DNA from 3 places in the Streptomyces sp. NPDC087263 genome. Region 3 is predicted to be linked to each of the others. Evidence: riboswitches for the same ligand, from Rfam matches in the RefSeq annotation. Region 3 holds a riboswitch; each other region holds the start of a gene.
What was found. Region 3 has a riboswitch for S-adenosylmethionine ahead of ACIPC1_RS18055 (ABC transporter substrate-binding protein). Riboswitches for the same ligand answer to the same signal wherever they lie in the genome.
Positions count from the first base shown of each region.

Region 1 (4,662 bases), on a different contig from region 3:
CGGCGGTCCGCGCGAAGTGCGCGAAGGAGCTGAACTCGATATGGCTGCCGGCCTCGGGGTCGCTCCACACGGTGGTGTTGTTGACGCCGGGGAAGTGCGCCGCGAGGTGGATCTGCTTGAGCGGCTTGTCCGTTGACTTGCTCATGAGTGAGGTCCCTCCGGCTCAGACGTGGGCGGCGTAGCGGTTGGCGGGGCGGGCGAGCCCCAGCAACCCGCGCAGGGTGTCGGCCTCGTACGAGTGCCGGAAGGCGTCGCGGCGCTGGAGTTCGGGGACCAGGCCCCGGGTGATCGCCGGGAGGTCGTGCCCGGCGACGGCCGGACGCAGCCGGAAGCCGGTCAGCCCGGACTCCCGCAACTCCTGGAGCAGATCGGCCAGTTGTACGGGGGTGCCGGTGAACACCCGGGCGTCGCTGGTGTACGGGTAGCCCGCGAGGGCGTCGAGACGCTCTCGCCGGTCCACCGCGGCGGCGGGGTCGTTGTCCAGGAACACCACCAGGTCACCGAAGAGGTGCAGGGGCTCCTCAGCGCGTCCGGCCGCTTCCTGTTCGGTGCGGACCGCGGCGACGATGGCACGCGCCTCTTCGACGTCGTGCGGAGTGACGTACCCGATGTCGGTGCTGCGGGCGAGCAACCGGAACGGCGCGCCCGTCGTGGACTCGTGGGCCAGTGCGGTGACCAGGGGCTGACCCTGCGGCGGGCGGGGTGTGATGGACGGGCCCTTGACGCTGAAGTGCTTGCCCTCGAAGTCGATGTAGTGCAGCTTGTCGCGGTCGACGAAGCGGCCGGTGGTGACGTCCCGGATCTCCGCGCCGTCCTCCCAGCTGTCCCACAGCCGGCGCACCGCCTCGACGTAGTCGGCGGTCTCGTCGAAGAGATCGACGATCAACTCCTGTAGAGCCGGGGTCTCCAGGTCTTCGATACGGAGCTTCGGAAACGTCCGGCGTCCGAAGTGAGCGGCCTCGTTCTGCCGCGCGGACGCCTGCACCCGCAGGCCCGCGCGGCCGGTGCTCACATAGTCGAGGGTGGCGATGGCCTTGGATGTGTGGAAGGGCTCCGTGTGGGTGGTCACCACGCTCGGCACCAGCCCTATGTGGCTGGTCAGCGGCGCGACACGAGCTGCGATGAGGACGGCGTCGAGCCGACCGCGTACCTGGTCGGTGCGTGCGTCCGGTTCGCTGAGGCGTGCGGACTGCGGGCCGAGTCCGTCCTCGATGGTCACGAAGTCGAGCAGGCCGCGCTCTGCCTCGGTGATCAGGTCGGTCCAGTACGAGGCGGTGAACAGATCCTGGGGGCGGGCCACCGGATCACGCCAGGCTGCCGGGTGCCAGCCCGCGCCGTCGAGGGCGACGGCCAGGTGCAGTGCGGCGGTGGAGGAAGAGGATGAGGGCAACGACGTTGACGAGGACACGAAAGGGGTGCCTTCCTGATCGACCGTGTGAGATCGCCGGGCCTCGACTGGGAGGGTGCGGCGGCGGGGTGACAGGTCAGGGACGACAGAGCGCGCCGGCCACGCGCTGGAGGTCGATGTGCGGCCGGGAGTACAGGTGCACGCGACGGCGCGGGGCGAGAACCGGGACACGAAGACGGGGCACGGGCTGCACGTCCGTCACCTCCGCCCTTCCGGCTCGGCGGGCTGGAGGCCGCCGGCATCGCGCTTGCGGAACCCGGGACGGGTACCGCCTGGTCGTCACCTGGAGCACCCCGCCGCGGAGGAGGGTTGCCGGTCAGCAAGCCAGGGCTTGACGCTGACGCTCATAACCTGCTGGGGACGCTACGGGAGGCCACAGCGGTGCGCAATGCCCGGGGATCATGGTCGTGCTCACACCGCCGCGCGTCCTCAGGAGCGACAACCACCGGGCCGCGCAATCTGTTCCACGCCTCCTGTCCAGCCTGAGGCACGCCGAATGACCACCTGGTGAGACCGCGCCGGAGGCCTTCTTGACGGCCTCACGGAGCGCACCGACACTGACGGGGACGGTCACGATTGTCAGCGCCCTTGGGGCAGGTTCTCCTGCCCGTGAGGTCATCGGCCCCGGCCCGCTGGCAGGCAACCCTTCCACCGCGACGGGGTGCCCCGGGTGACGACCGGGTTCCGCCGGTGCGGTGGGACAAGCGTGGTCTCGCGTCTCGCGGGCCCCGAGGGTGGGACAGGTGGGAATGGCCAACAGCGGTTTGACGAGACGCCTGCACATCGATCTGTTGCGTGTCTCCAGCGCCTACTAGTCCGAGCGATCCGGACCGGTACGTAGCGCAGTCACTCCGCCCCGCCGCGGTGCCCACAAGGTGGCCGTGGCCTCCTCGTCCCATGGAGAGTCATGTCCGAGACAATCTCGCACGCCTCAAACTCCGGTACGTCCAGCACGTGTACCCCGACTCCGTGCGTTCCCAGCTCACTTGACGCGGTCCCCCACCCCCGGATCGCCGCCACCCCGTCCGCCCGCCCGCACCGTTTCCGCAGCCGTATCGGAGTGGGTCTCGCCGGCGGCTTCTACCCGGCCCCGCACCGCTACGAGTTGTATCTGTCCGCACACTGTCCCCTCTCGCTGCGGGTCTCCATCACCCACGGCCTGCTGGGTCTCAAGGACTCGGTCGCCACCACTCTGCTGGCGCTCCCCGCCGACACCCCCTCCGCGTTCGCCTCACTGCGCGGGGCGTACGAGGCCACCTGGCACCACTACGACGGTCCGCTGACCGCCCCCGCGCTGTGCGACCGGTGGAGCGGACGCGTAGTCAGCAACCACACGCCCGACATCCTGCGCGACCTCGGCGACCTCTTCGCCGACCGCGCCGGATCCTGTCACTCCCCGCTCCGCCCGGCGGAACTCGCCGCGGACATCGACGCCCTGCGCGACCTCCTCGACCGGGATGTCACCCCGGGTGCGCCGCCGCAGGAACGGTCGGCGGCCCTCGACCTGCTGAACGGTCAACTCGCCGCTGGTCCCTATGCGTTGGGCAAGGAACTGACCGCGGCCGATGTGGACCTGTGGGTCGCCCTCGTCCCACTCGAAGCGGCCCAGGACCTGTCCTCGTACGCGCTCCTCCAGGACTATGTGCGACGTCTCGACGCCCACCCGGCCTTCCATCGGCACCTGTAGGTCAGGAGTGCTCGTCACGTACGGGATTCCAGGGCGGCCCGGGTGTCGTTGCCGTAGACGCCCGTCTCATCGCCCCGGATCCCGTACCAGAGCTGGAAGCGGGCCACGGCCTCGGTGAGTGTGGGGTCGTAGGTTCCGCTCGTGACGCCGCTCTGGTACACGTCCGGGATATGGAGGAGCCGTTCCTGGAGTTCCGTCACGTCGGGGCCGCGGTCTCCCTCCCGTAGGGTGCCGATGCCGTCCGGTTCGGCGGCGCCGGAAGGGGCCTGGGCGACGGGTGCCGTGGCGGACGGGGCGGCACCGGTCCGCGATCCGCCGTCACCGTCGGGCAGCAGCATGGCCAGGGCGAATCCGACCAGCGCGGCCGCCGCCACCGCACCGACGACCGTGGCCCGGCGCGGACCGGTGGCACGCTCGGGCCCGGGTTCACGCATGGGCGGTGCCGCCGGCTCCGCCTCCCCGCCAGCGGCATAGTTCTCGCCGGCCAGGACGGGCGTCAGTTCCTCCGTCTCGCCCAGGTGCGCCGACGACCATCTGATCGACTCAGGGCTTTCGTCCGGGCCGACGGCCTGCTGATCCTCACGGAACTCCCTCACCAGTTCCGCGAGGGCCTCCGTCCGGCGGCGTTGCTGGACGTAGGTGGGTTCGAGTGCCGGGCGGCGCATGGGCTGCTCGCGTTCGGGCGGTGTCGACACACTGCTCTCCTTCCGTGCGACGCGGTCTCCCGCCATCCCCGTGGAGAGATACGGAGGCACCGGCACGGGAGTTCAACCACTGCCGGCCGACTCCGTGACGGACGGGACGGATGGATGGACGGGCGGACGGACGGACGCGGCACGTGACCCGTCACTGTACGTAACCCTCCTCGGCCTCCGTGCGTCCCGCCGTGCGACAAGTCCAAGCCCGCGCGACAGTCGTACAACGTGAAGAATGGGTGCGAGCGGGTAAGACCACCTTCGGAGAGCGGAGAGGGTCGCGGTGGTTTCGAGCAAGGAACGGGACGTGTCGGCCCGGCAGCGCTTCGACATGACGGACGCCGTGCCACTGCTGCTCGACGCCCGTATGGCGGTGACCAGCTGGACCGCGGACGCCGAACGGCTGCTGGGGTACGCGGCCCGGGACGCGCTGGGACGGCCTGCCGCCGACCTGCTGATCCCCGAGGACGCGGCGCGGCTCCCGGAACTGGCCGAGCGGTGCCGCGGTGACGGCGGCTGGGCGGGCCTGCTGTCCGCACGACACCGGGACGGGCACCCGTTGAAGTTGATGGTTCAGGTTGTCCCCCTACGGCCGAGCGACGGCCCGGCACGCTGGGTGGTGCTGCTCGCGGACCTGGCCGACGGCGCCGGCTGGCACATGAGCCGCTCGGTGCTGGAGCGGATCACCTCGCGTTCCCCGGTGGGCATAGCGATCGTGGACACGGAGCTGCGGTACGTCTGGTCGAACCCCGCACTGGAGCAGTTCGGCGGGGGCCCGGCCCAAAAACGCCTCGGCCGCAGGCTCGCCGATGTGCAGCCGGGCCTGGACACCGAGCGGATCGAGGCGCAGATGCGCCGGGTGCTCGAGACGG
Region 1 covers NZ_JBIUYT010000003.1:421,316-425,977, reverse strand. Annotated here, with positions in the region: gene ACIPC1_RS11245 (NtaA/DmoA family FMN-dependent monooxygenase) at 1-145, opposite strand, end outside; gene ACIPC1_RS11240 (LLM class flavin-dependent oxidoreductase) at 164-1,408, opposite strand; gene ACIPC1_RS11235 (putative leader peptide) at 1,485-1,550, opposite strand; SAM riboswitch class IV at 1,647-1,760, opposite strand; SAM riboswitch class IV at 1,977-2,121, shown strand; gene ACIPC1_RS11230 (putative leader peptide) at 2,158-2,223, shown strand; gene ACIPC1_RS11225 (glutathione S-transferase C-terminal domain-containing protein) at 2,316-3,095, shown strand; gene ACIPC1_RS11220 (peptidoglycan-binding protein) at 3,110-3,790, opposite strand; gene ACIPC1_RS11215 (SpoIIE family protein phosphatase) at 4,122-4,662, shown strand, end outside.
Region 1: linked by a shared signal. The riboswitch ahead of ACIPC1_RS11235 (putative leader peptide) and the one ahead of ACIPC1_RS18055 (ABC transporter substrate-binding protein) in region 3 are both predicted to bind S-adenosylmethionine.

Region 2 (4,662 bases), on a different contig from region 3:
CGACGTCGAGTACCGCGTCACGCAGGTTCGGCCCCTCGACGAACTCCGTTGCCATCCAAGGCCGTTCGCCCTCCGGGTCGGCGTCGATCACCCGCGCGGTGTAGGTGCCGCTCCCCCCGACGGTCTGCGCGGCCCGCACCTCCTGGCGGAACCGGGCGCGGAAGGTGCGGTCCTGGGCGTGCTCGGCCCGCACCACCTTCACGGCCAGCCGGAGCCCGGCACGCGACTCGGCGAGATAGACCTCGCCCATGCCGCCCGCGCCGAGCCGCCCGAGTACCTCGTACGGACCGATCCGCCGTGGATCCGTCTCCCGCAGCGCCTGCACTCCCCGTGACTCCCCTGTTCGCCGTACGGCCGCCGAAGGGGAGCGTATACGCCGTGCTCCTGTCAGGCGATCACACGGCGGGAACGCAACGCCCGTCCTGCGTCCGGTAGTTCCACTTCGCGCCGTCCCGGACGAGCTCCTTGACCGCGCGCACGAAACGCTCGACGTGCTCGTCCGGGGTGCCCGCGCCGAAGCTCACGCGGATGGCGTTGAGGGACTTCTCGCCGGGCGCGGCCTCGGGGGCGCCGCACTCGCCCTGGGTCTGCGGGTCGCTGCCGAGGAGGGTGCGCACCAGCGGGTGGGCACAGAACAGGCCGTCACGCACCCCGATGCCGTACTCGGCGGACAGCGCGGCCGCGAAGTGCGAGCTGTTCCAGCCCTCCACGACGAAGGAGATGACGCCGACGCGCGGGGCGTCGTCGCCGAAGAGCGAGAGGACCCTGACCTCGGGCACCTCGGCGAGACCCGCGCGGACCGTCTCGATCAGGTGCTGCTCACGGGCGACGAGCGTGTCGAAACCGGCCTCGGTGAGCGCTTTGCAGGCGGAGGCGATCGAGTAGACGCCGATCACGTTCGGCGAGCCGGCCTCGTGCCGGGCGGCGCTCTCGTGCCACTCCACGTCCACGCCGCCGTCCGTACGCCGCGACACCTTGCGGCTGGCGCCGCCGCCCGCCAGGTACGGCTCGGCCGCGCGCAGCCAGTCGGAGCGGCCCGCGAGGACACCGGAGCCGAAGGGGGCGTACAGCTTGTGCCCGGAGAAGGCGACCCAGTCGACGTCGAGGTCGCGCACCGACACCGGGTGGTGCGGGGCGAGCTGCGCGGCGTCGAGGACGATGCGCGCGCCGTGCGCGTGCGCGGCGGCGGCCAGCTCACGCACCGGCCACAGCTCACCCGTGACGTTCGAGGCGCCCGTGACACAGACGAGGGCCGGGCCCTGGGGGTCGCGGTGGCTGAGCGCACGCTCCAGGGCCGCGACGGCCTCCCCCGGCGTACGCGGGGCGTTCAGGTACGTCACCTGCGCGTCCCGCCAGGGCAGCAGCGAGGCGTGGTGCTCGGTCTCGAAGACGAAGACCTGGCAGTCGGCCGGAAGGGCGGCGGCGAGCAGGTTGAGCGAGTCGGTGGTCGACCGGGTGAAGACGACCTGGTCGTCTTCACGGCAGTCCAGGAACTCGGCGACGGTGGTGCGGGAGTTCTCGAAGAGGTCGGTGGAGAGCTGGGACAGGTACCCGGCCCCCCGGTGCACGCTGCCGTAGTACGGGGCGTAAGCGGCCACGTCGTCCCACACCCGCTGGAGGGCCGGGGCGCTGGCGGCGTAGTCGAGGGCGGCGTACGTGACCTCGCCACCGGTGACGAGCGGGACGGTGACATCTCGCCCCAGAACGGGCAACTGGGTACAAACGGCCTGGTCGGTGGCAACGGTGGAGACAGACATGGCGAACTCCTGTGAGACGCAGGGAAATCACCGCGCGAGCCGGTCCATGGAGAGGACGCTCAGCGCGGGAAGGGGGGTGACAGGGATAGGCGGAAGAGGGGCTCTACGCCCTATCGCATTCGCTTGCTCACAGAAGGCTCCCTCGAATGACCAGGACCCCTGGGCCTTAACCACTCAGAAGAGGGCGAGGGGTCCGCGCTTGCCGCAGACCTCGCTGCCTACGGCCTGGTCTTCACCCGGGGCACCCCGCCACGGACGGAGGGTTGCCGGACAGTCGGCCGGGGCCTCATGACTGTCACTCATGACCTGCCGAAAAAACTAACCGAACCGATCGCGACGGCGCAACCCGTGTCCGGATCCCGGAACGCGGAAAGGGCCGGACCTCTTCGGCCCGGCCCCCTGCGAACCGCCTCGCAAACTACGCGTTGGTCGCCGCCACCCACCGCTCCAGCGTCCGTTTCGCCGCCCCCGAGTCGACGGCCTCCGCCGCCTTCGCCATCCCCGCGCGAATCTGCTCCGCGAGCGGCCCGTCACCCGGCGACAGGGCCACCAGCGCCGCCGCCGAGTTCAGCAGCACGGCGTCCCGCACCGGCCCCGTCTCGCCGTCGAGGAGCCGGCGCGCCACGTCCGCGTTGTACGTGGAGTCCGCGCCCCGCAGCGCCTCGATCGGGACCAGGTCAATGCCGACGTCCCTCGGGTCGAAGGTCTCCTCGGTGACCTTTCCGTCCCGTACGACCCACACCCGGGAAGTGGAGGTGATGGTCAGCTCGTCGAGCCCGTCGTCGCCGCGGAAGACCAGCGAGGAGTTGCCGCGCTCGGCGAAGACGCCCGCCACGATGGGCGCCATGCGGGGGTCCGCGACGCCGACGGCCTGCGCCTTCACCCGTGCCGGGTTCGTCAGCGGACCGAGCGCGTTGAAGACCGTGCGGATGCCCAACTGCCCCCGTGCGGCGCCCACATGACGTAGCGCCGGGTGGAACTTCACCGCGAAGCAGAAGGTGATCCCGGCCTCCTCGGCCACTTCGGCCACCCGCTCCGTCGTCAGCTGCAGATTGACCCCGAGCTTCTCCAGCACGTCGGACGCCCCGGAGGCGGAGGAAGCCGCCCGGTTGCCGTGCTTGACGACCTTCGCGCCCGTCCCGGCGATGACGATCGCCGCCATGGTGGAGATGTTGACGGTCTTGGCCCCGTCACCGCCCGTACCGACGATGTCGACGGTCCTCCCCGGCACCTCGATCACGTTGGCGTGCTCGTACATCATCCGTACGAGTCCGGTGATCTCCTCGACGGTCTCTCCCTTGGCCCGCAGCGCCACCGCGAACCCGGCGATCTGCGCGTCGGTCGCCTCACCGCGCATCATCAGGTTCATCGCCCAGGCGGTGTCGTCCGCACTCAGGTCACGGCCGTCGAGCAGGCCGTTCAGCAACCGGGGCCAGGAACGGTCCGCCGCGGTGTCGCCTCCAGCGGGGTTCACAGCGCTCATGGTCGCTCCTGGGGTACTCAGAGAGGTACGGGGGTGGACTTGCCCCCATCCGTAGGGGCGAGTCCACCCTATCCAGCCCTGGAGACGGCAAAGAGCCCCGTCCATGCAATGGACGGGGCTCCAGCCGTGGCGATCAGCGAGGATCGTTCGGGCGATCAGTGGTGGCCGTGGCCGCTCGTGATCTCCTTGTACTCCTCGACGGTGGGCTTGGGGATCTGGTTGTCCTCCCCGTAGTAGCCCTTGCTGAGCTTGGCCCGCAGCTTCTGCGCGCCCTTCACCTTGCGCTCGACACCGTTCTCGTCGACGCCCGGGCCGATCTCGGCCGGCTGGTACTGCTCGTGCGCGGTGAGCGTGTGCAGAGCCTCCTGGCTGAGCGGCTCGTGGATCTCGATGAACTCACCGTGCGGCAGGCGCTTGATGATGCCCGACTCGCGGCCGTGCAGCACCTTGTCCCGGTCCCGGCGCTGAAGGCCGAGGCAGATCCGCTTGGTGGCGATGAACGAGAGGACCGGGATGACGAAGAAGCCGATCCGTACGAACCAGGTGATGGAATTGAGCGAGAGGTGGAAGTGGGTCGCCCACAGGTCGTTTCCACCACCGATCAGCATCACGAAGTACGCGGCCAGCCATGCCACGCCGAACCCTGTACGGGTCGGGGTGTTGCGTGGCCGGTCGAGGATGTGGTGCTCGCGCTTGTCGCCGGTGACCCAGGACTCGATGAAGGGGTACACGGCGATGGCCACCAGCACCAGCGGGAAGATCACGATCGGGATGAACACGCCAAGCACGAGCGTGTGACCCCACAGGTTGATCTCCCAGCCCGGCATCACACGCACCAGACCTTCGGCGAAGCCCATGTACCAGTCCGGCTGGGCACCGGTGGACACCTGATCCGGACGATAGGGACCCATGGACCAGATCGGGTTGATCGAGGCGATACCCGCGATGGCCGTGATGACGCCGAAGACCAGGAAGAAGAAGCCGCCGGCCTTGGCGGTGTAGACCGGAAGGAGCGGCATTCCGACGACGTTCTCGTTCGTCTTTCCGGGGCCCGCGAACTGTGTGTGCTTGTGGTAGAAGACCAGGATCAGGTGGCCCACGACCAGGCCGAGCATGATCCCCGGCAGCAGCAGGATGTGCACCGAGTAGAACCGGGCCACGAAGTCGCCGCCCGGGAACTCACCACCGAAGATGAAGAACGAGAGGTACGTGCCGACGATCGGGACCGACAGCAGCACGCCCTCGATGAACCGCACGCCGGTGCCCGACAGCAGGTCGTCGGGGAGTGAGTAGCCCGTGAAGCCGGTGAACAGCGACAGGACGAGCAGCAGCCAGCCGAACAGCCAGTTGACCTCGCGCGGCTTACGGAAGGCGCCCGTGAAGAACACGCGCATCATGTGGACCATCATCGCGGCGATGAAG
Region 2 covers NZ_JBIUYT010000001.1:265,930-270,591, forward strand. Annotated here, with positions in the region: gene ACIPC1_RS01220 (PQQ-binding-like beta-propeller repeat protein) at 1-325, opposite strand, end outside; gene ACIPC1_RS01225 (aminotransferase class V-fold PLP-dependent enzyme) at 396-1,757, opposite strand; SAM riboswitch class IV at 1,948-2,064, opposite strand; gene trpD (anthranilate phosphoribosyltransferase) at 2,176-3,240, opposite strand; gene ACIPC1_RS01235 (cytochrome bc complex cytochrome b subunit) at 3,396-4,662, opposite strand, start outside.
Region 2: linked by a shared signal. The riboswitch ahead of ACIPC1_RS01225 (aminotransferase class V-fold PLP-dependent enzyme) and the one ahead of ACIPC1_RS18055 (ABC transporter substrate-binding protein) in region 3 are both predicted to bind S-adenosylmethionine.

Region 3 (4,662 bases):
GTGCGGCGATCTGCGCCGGATCGATCTGGCCCGAGTCCGCTCCGGCGCCGGCCATCGCCGAGACCGGATCACCGGGCAGATAGTTCAGCACGAAGAACGACACCGTGTACGCAGCCCAGAGCACCCCGAGTGCCTGTGCGAGACGCTTGCTCACATAGTGACGCATTTCCTGCCCACCTCCTGTAGCCGACGACCGGATCGGACGCTCTGTCGCGCATCCACCGGCTGCTAGCCGATCCAGGTGTCGTGCAGCTGGATCCGGCTGGAGGCATCGAACGTGAGGTTGTGCACCTTCTTCGCCACCCCCAGCTGGGTCTGCAGCTCCACCACGGGAATGACGTAGGCGTTCTGCACGATCAACTGCTGTGCCTGGCCGACCAGTTCCTTCCGCTTGGCCACGTCGGCAGTCGCCGCCTGCTGGGTCAGCGCCGAGTCCAGCGGGCCCGCCGGCAGGCGGTAGAGGTTGGCCAGCTCGGTGGAGTACTGGCTGCGCAGGATGTCCGGGTCGGCGCGGGTCAGGTTGCCCCACGACGCGTCGAAGTCGCCGGACTGCAGCATCGTGGCGAACTGGGCGGTCTGCGTCTCCTTGAGGACCACGTCGACTCCGACGGCCTTGAGCTGCTGCTGGATCAGCTCCAGGGCCGGCTGGTTGGTGGCCGAGTTGGCGAACCACCTGACGATCAGGCTGAGCTTGGTGCCGTTCTTCGATCTGATGCCGTCACTGCCGACCTTCCAACCAGCCGATTCCAGCAGGGACTTCGCCTTCGCCGTGTCGAAGGCCAGGTCGGAGCCCTGGTCGGCGTAGTCCGGTGTGGTGTACGCCAGGATGCTGGTCGCCGGCCTGGTGCCGGTCGGGAACACGGTGTCGACGATCTGCTGCCGGTCGATGGCGAACAGGAGCGCCTGACGCACCTTCACGTCCTTCAGCAGCGGGCGGGAGTTGTTCAGCCCCAGGTTGAACACCGCACCGGGATTCGCCCGTCGTTGCAGGTTCACCTGGCCACCGGTGAGCGCAGCCTCGTCGGCCTTGCCGACGCTGCTGATCGCGTCCACCTGACCGGACTGCAGGCTGCCGGTGCGCACGCCCGATTCGGGCACCACCTTGAACACCAGCTTGTCCAGGTACGCCTCGCCCTGCTTGGTCCACAGGGACGAACCCCAGGCGTACTTGCTGCGCTTGGTCAAGGTGATCGCCTGGTTCTGCACATAACTCTCCAGCGTGAACGGCCCGGACCCGACCACACCCTTGCTGCACTTCTCCTGCGGGCTCTGCTTCGCGCTAGCCGACGACTCGATACCCAGTGAGTGCGTCGACGTGGCCTGGAGGAACTGCGCGTTCGGCTGCTGGAACTTGACCCGCACCGTGAGCGGATCGACCGCGGTGGTGCTGTCCACGCCGCTCAAGTACCCCTGGGCCAGCGTCCCCAGGGCGCCGAGCTTCGGTACCGCGTCGAAGTTGTCCTTGACCACCTGCGCGGTCAGCGGTGTCCCGTCGCTGAAGGTGACACCTGATCGCAGGTGGAAGGTGAACGTGGTCGTGTCGGAGCTGACGTCCCAGCTCTTCGCCAGCCACGGCACAATTCTGCCGGTCTTGGGATCCTGGTCGGTCAGGGAGTCCACGATCTGGCGCAGTGAGTAAATGGTGTCGTTGCTGCCCACCTGCTGCGGATCCACGCAGCCCACGTCGGAACCCACCGCGAAGGTCAGTGTGCCGCCGGACTTGGCCGGGCCGTTGTCGCTGGTCGAGCCGGCGCTGTCGCTCGACGTGCAGGCGCTCAGCAGGAGGCTGCTTGTCACAAGGGCGGCGAGTGCCGCCCACCGGGTGGGTCGGGAATCCGGATGCGATATCACGGACGGGTTCTCCTACTCCAAAGTCACCGCGCACATGCCGGTGCAGACCAAGGCGAAGTGGACCTGGGCAGACCTGGGCGAAGTGACGGAAATATTCGGAAGATGTCTGGGGAAAGGGTGCCGACGAAGGCGTGACAGTGCCGCGGACTCCGACAGCACTGTGAGAGCCCGCAGGGAGTCGCCCGCGGCGTCAAAGCCGTCGGCGAACGTCAGTCAGGAAGGCGGGGAGGCCGGGACGCAATCAGTCGTGACACAGACAGCTGGTGAAGAGCTGCAGGTCGATGTGGCGTCGGCGGGAGAATCCGGAGAACACCGCAGCGGCCGCGATCGAAGCACTGAGATCACTGCTGTTCGGCACGCTGGTCCTCCCGATCTCAGGCCCGGTCAAGGGGCCACGCGCTTGCGGGGTCGATGACCCCGCCGGGCTTTCACCTGGAGCACCCCACCGCGGTGGAGGGTTGCCGATCAACGAGCCAGGGCTTGACGCTGACACTCAATGCCGCTTGGAACGCTAACGAGCGTCGCCATGATCCGTCAATGCCGACAGGCGAGTTGGGCCACGCACGGCACGGCGGACCGAGTTGCGAAAGGCCCGGAAACGGCCGTCCCGAACTCTCCTGACCGGGCGCCGGTCGGACCCGAGGCGCCCCGACTCAAGAAATCGTCGGACCTGTCTGTTTTGTCATTCCAGAGGGCCTTCGTAGTTCTTTGCTGAAACCTGAGTAAGGTTTCGCCCAAATATGTGGCTTTTTCCCAGATGTGGTCACATCCTGAACGCGGGAGATAAATGTGTACCTAGCAACTAGTCGGGGCGAGTTGCCGACTCTGGGCGCTTGGAGGGAAAGGCATGCAATGGAGCAGCCTGCAAAACACCCACGGCCGGCGGTCTCGACTCGAACGTTCTCGGGACACTCGACCTGCCGCCCCGACCCTGCCGGTCCGGGGCGACGGAGGAGCCGAACCCGTGGATGACCGGCGTGTGGACCTGGCCGCAGCGCACGCGACGCCGGAACTGCTGGCCATTCGTGACCGGCTGCTTGTCGCCCTGGCGTTCTCGTCAGGCGTCTTCGAGGCGATCTGCTTTCTCTCCTTCGGGAAGGTCTTCACGGCGTTCCAGACCGGAAACCTGGTGTTTCTCGGACTTGGGGTAGCCGGCACGCGGCCGCCCGCCGGCCCGGATCCCGTTCGCGTGGTGATTTCACTTGCCGCGTTCGCCGTGGGGGCCGCAGTGGCAACACGGATCCTGACCGCGTTCAACGGCGACGAGGAGATGGAGGACTCGCAGATCTTCGAAGCGTGGCCGCGTCGCGTCTCCATCGCACTGTGCGTCGCGACGGTGGCGCAGGTCGGTTTCATCGTCGTGTGGATGGCGGCGTCTCCGTCCAGCCTCGTGTCCAACATCCTGGTCGCCCTCAACGCCTTTGCGATGGGTCTGCAGATGAATGCCGTTCGGTCGCTCCATGTGCCGGGCATTTCCACCACGGCGGCCACGGCCACCTTCATCAGCTGGATTTCCGGTATCACCACCTGGTCTCTGAAGCCCGCCGCGGTACGTCGCCTGACCGGGGTCCTGGTGGGCATGGTGGCCGGCGCCTTCGTCGGAGACTGGATGCTCAGCCACGCGCACACCTACGCGCCGGTGCTGCCAGTGGTCGTGATCGCACTCGTCGTCGCGGTCGCCTCCGTGATGCTGAAGCAGAAACCTGCGCGGTAGAGCGTCGGCGAGCGGGATCCTCGCCTCGGCGCCGGTACGGCCGACATGACGGTCGTACCGGCTCGGGCTGACCGGCACTGTGGCCGGGATCCGGCTTGAGCACCGTGGTGAGCTGCAGCGCACGGGCGGGCGGTTTCGGGGCTGCATCCCGTACGCGAGGCGAGTCGGTAGGCCGCCTTCCGCCCTGAAACGGCGTGGCTGCCGTCCGCGGCTGGGCAGTCGGCCCGGCGCCCCGTGCCGACCGGGCCGCCGTCCACGGGAGGCGGCACCGCTATTCACGGCTTCGCCGAGGCCCGTGGGCCCTTGGGTTCGCCCGCAACGACCGGCCGTACCGCACAATGGTGCGATGATCGACGGTACTTCGCGGACAACAGCCGAGCCGCCGCCCCGGTTGATCAAGGACGACGAGTTGGCCGGCCATTCGGTGGTGGCCAACAGCGCCATGAACCGCGAACGGGTTCTGGCCGGCGTCAACAGCTACACCCGCGAACTCGGCTTCGCTCCCACGGATTTCCTGAACGAGAGCGACCGCCGCTCCGCCCCGTCATGGCTGGACCTGTGCAGCGGAGAAGGGCTGGCCCTACGCGAAGCGGCCAAGCGACTCCCGCAAGCCGCACTGACCGGCGTGGACCTGGTGGGCCCGCGGTTGCGGGCAGCGCTGCCCGACGGCCTCGAACTCATCACCGCAGACCTCGGCGGGTGGTCCGCGGAGCGCCGCTACGACCTGGTCACCTGCGTCCACGGACTGCACTACATCGGCGACCGGCTCGCGCTGCTGGAGCGGGCCGCCTCCTGGCTCACCGGCACCGGCCTGCTGGTCGCCCACCTCGACCCCTCGACGCTGCGGCGACCCGACGGCGGTGATGCCTCCCGCCCGGTCCTGGCCGCACTGCGCGCCGCCGGCTTCCACTACTCGACCCGCCACCACCGCCTCAGCCTGCGGGGCGGCCGCCGCATCACCCTGCCCTTCACCTACCTCGGCGCCGACCCCCACGCGGGCCCCAACTACACCGGCCAGCCGGCCGTCGCGTCGTACTACCGCCCCCGTTCGGCGCGCCCTCCTGCGGAGACGACGGGAAGCCCTCGCCAGGGACTGG
Region 3 covers NZ_JBIUYT010000005.1:213,014-217,675, reverse strand. Annotated here, with positions in the region: gene ACIPC1_RS18060 (ABC transporter permease) at 1-166, opposite strand, end outside; gene ACIPC1_RS18055 (ABC transporter substrate-binding protein) at 229-1,851, opposite strand; SAM riboswitch class IV at 2,243-2,352, opposite strand; gene ACIPC1_RS18050 (YoaK family protein) at 2,816-3,565, shown strand; gene ACIPC1_RS18045 (class I SAM-dependent methyltransferase) at 3,912-4,662, shown strand, end outside.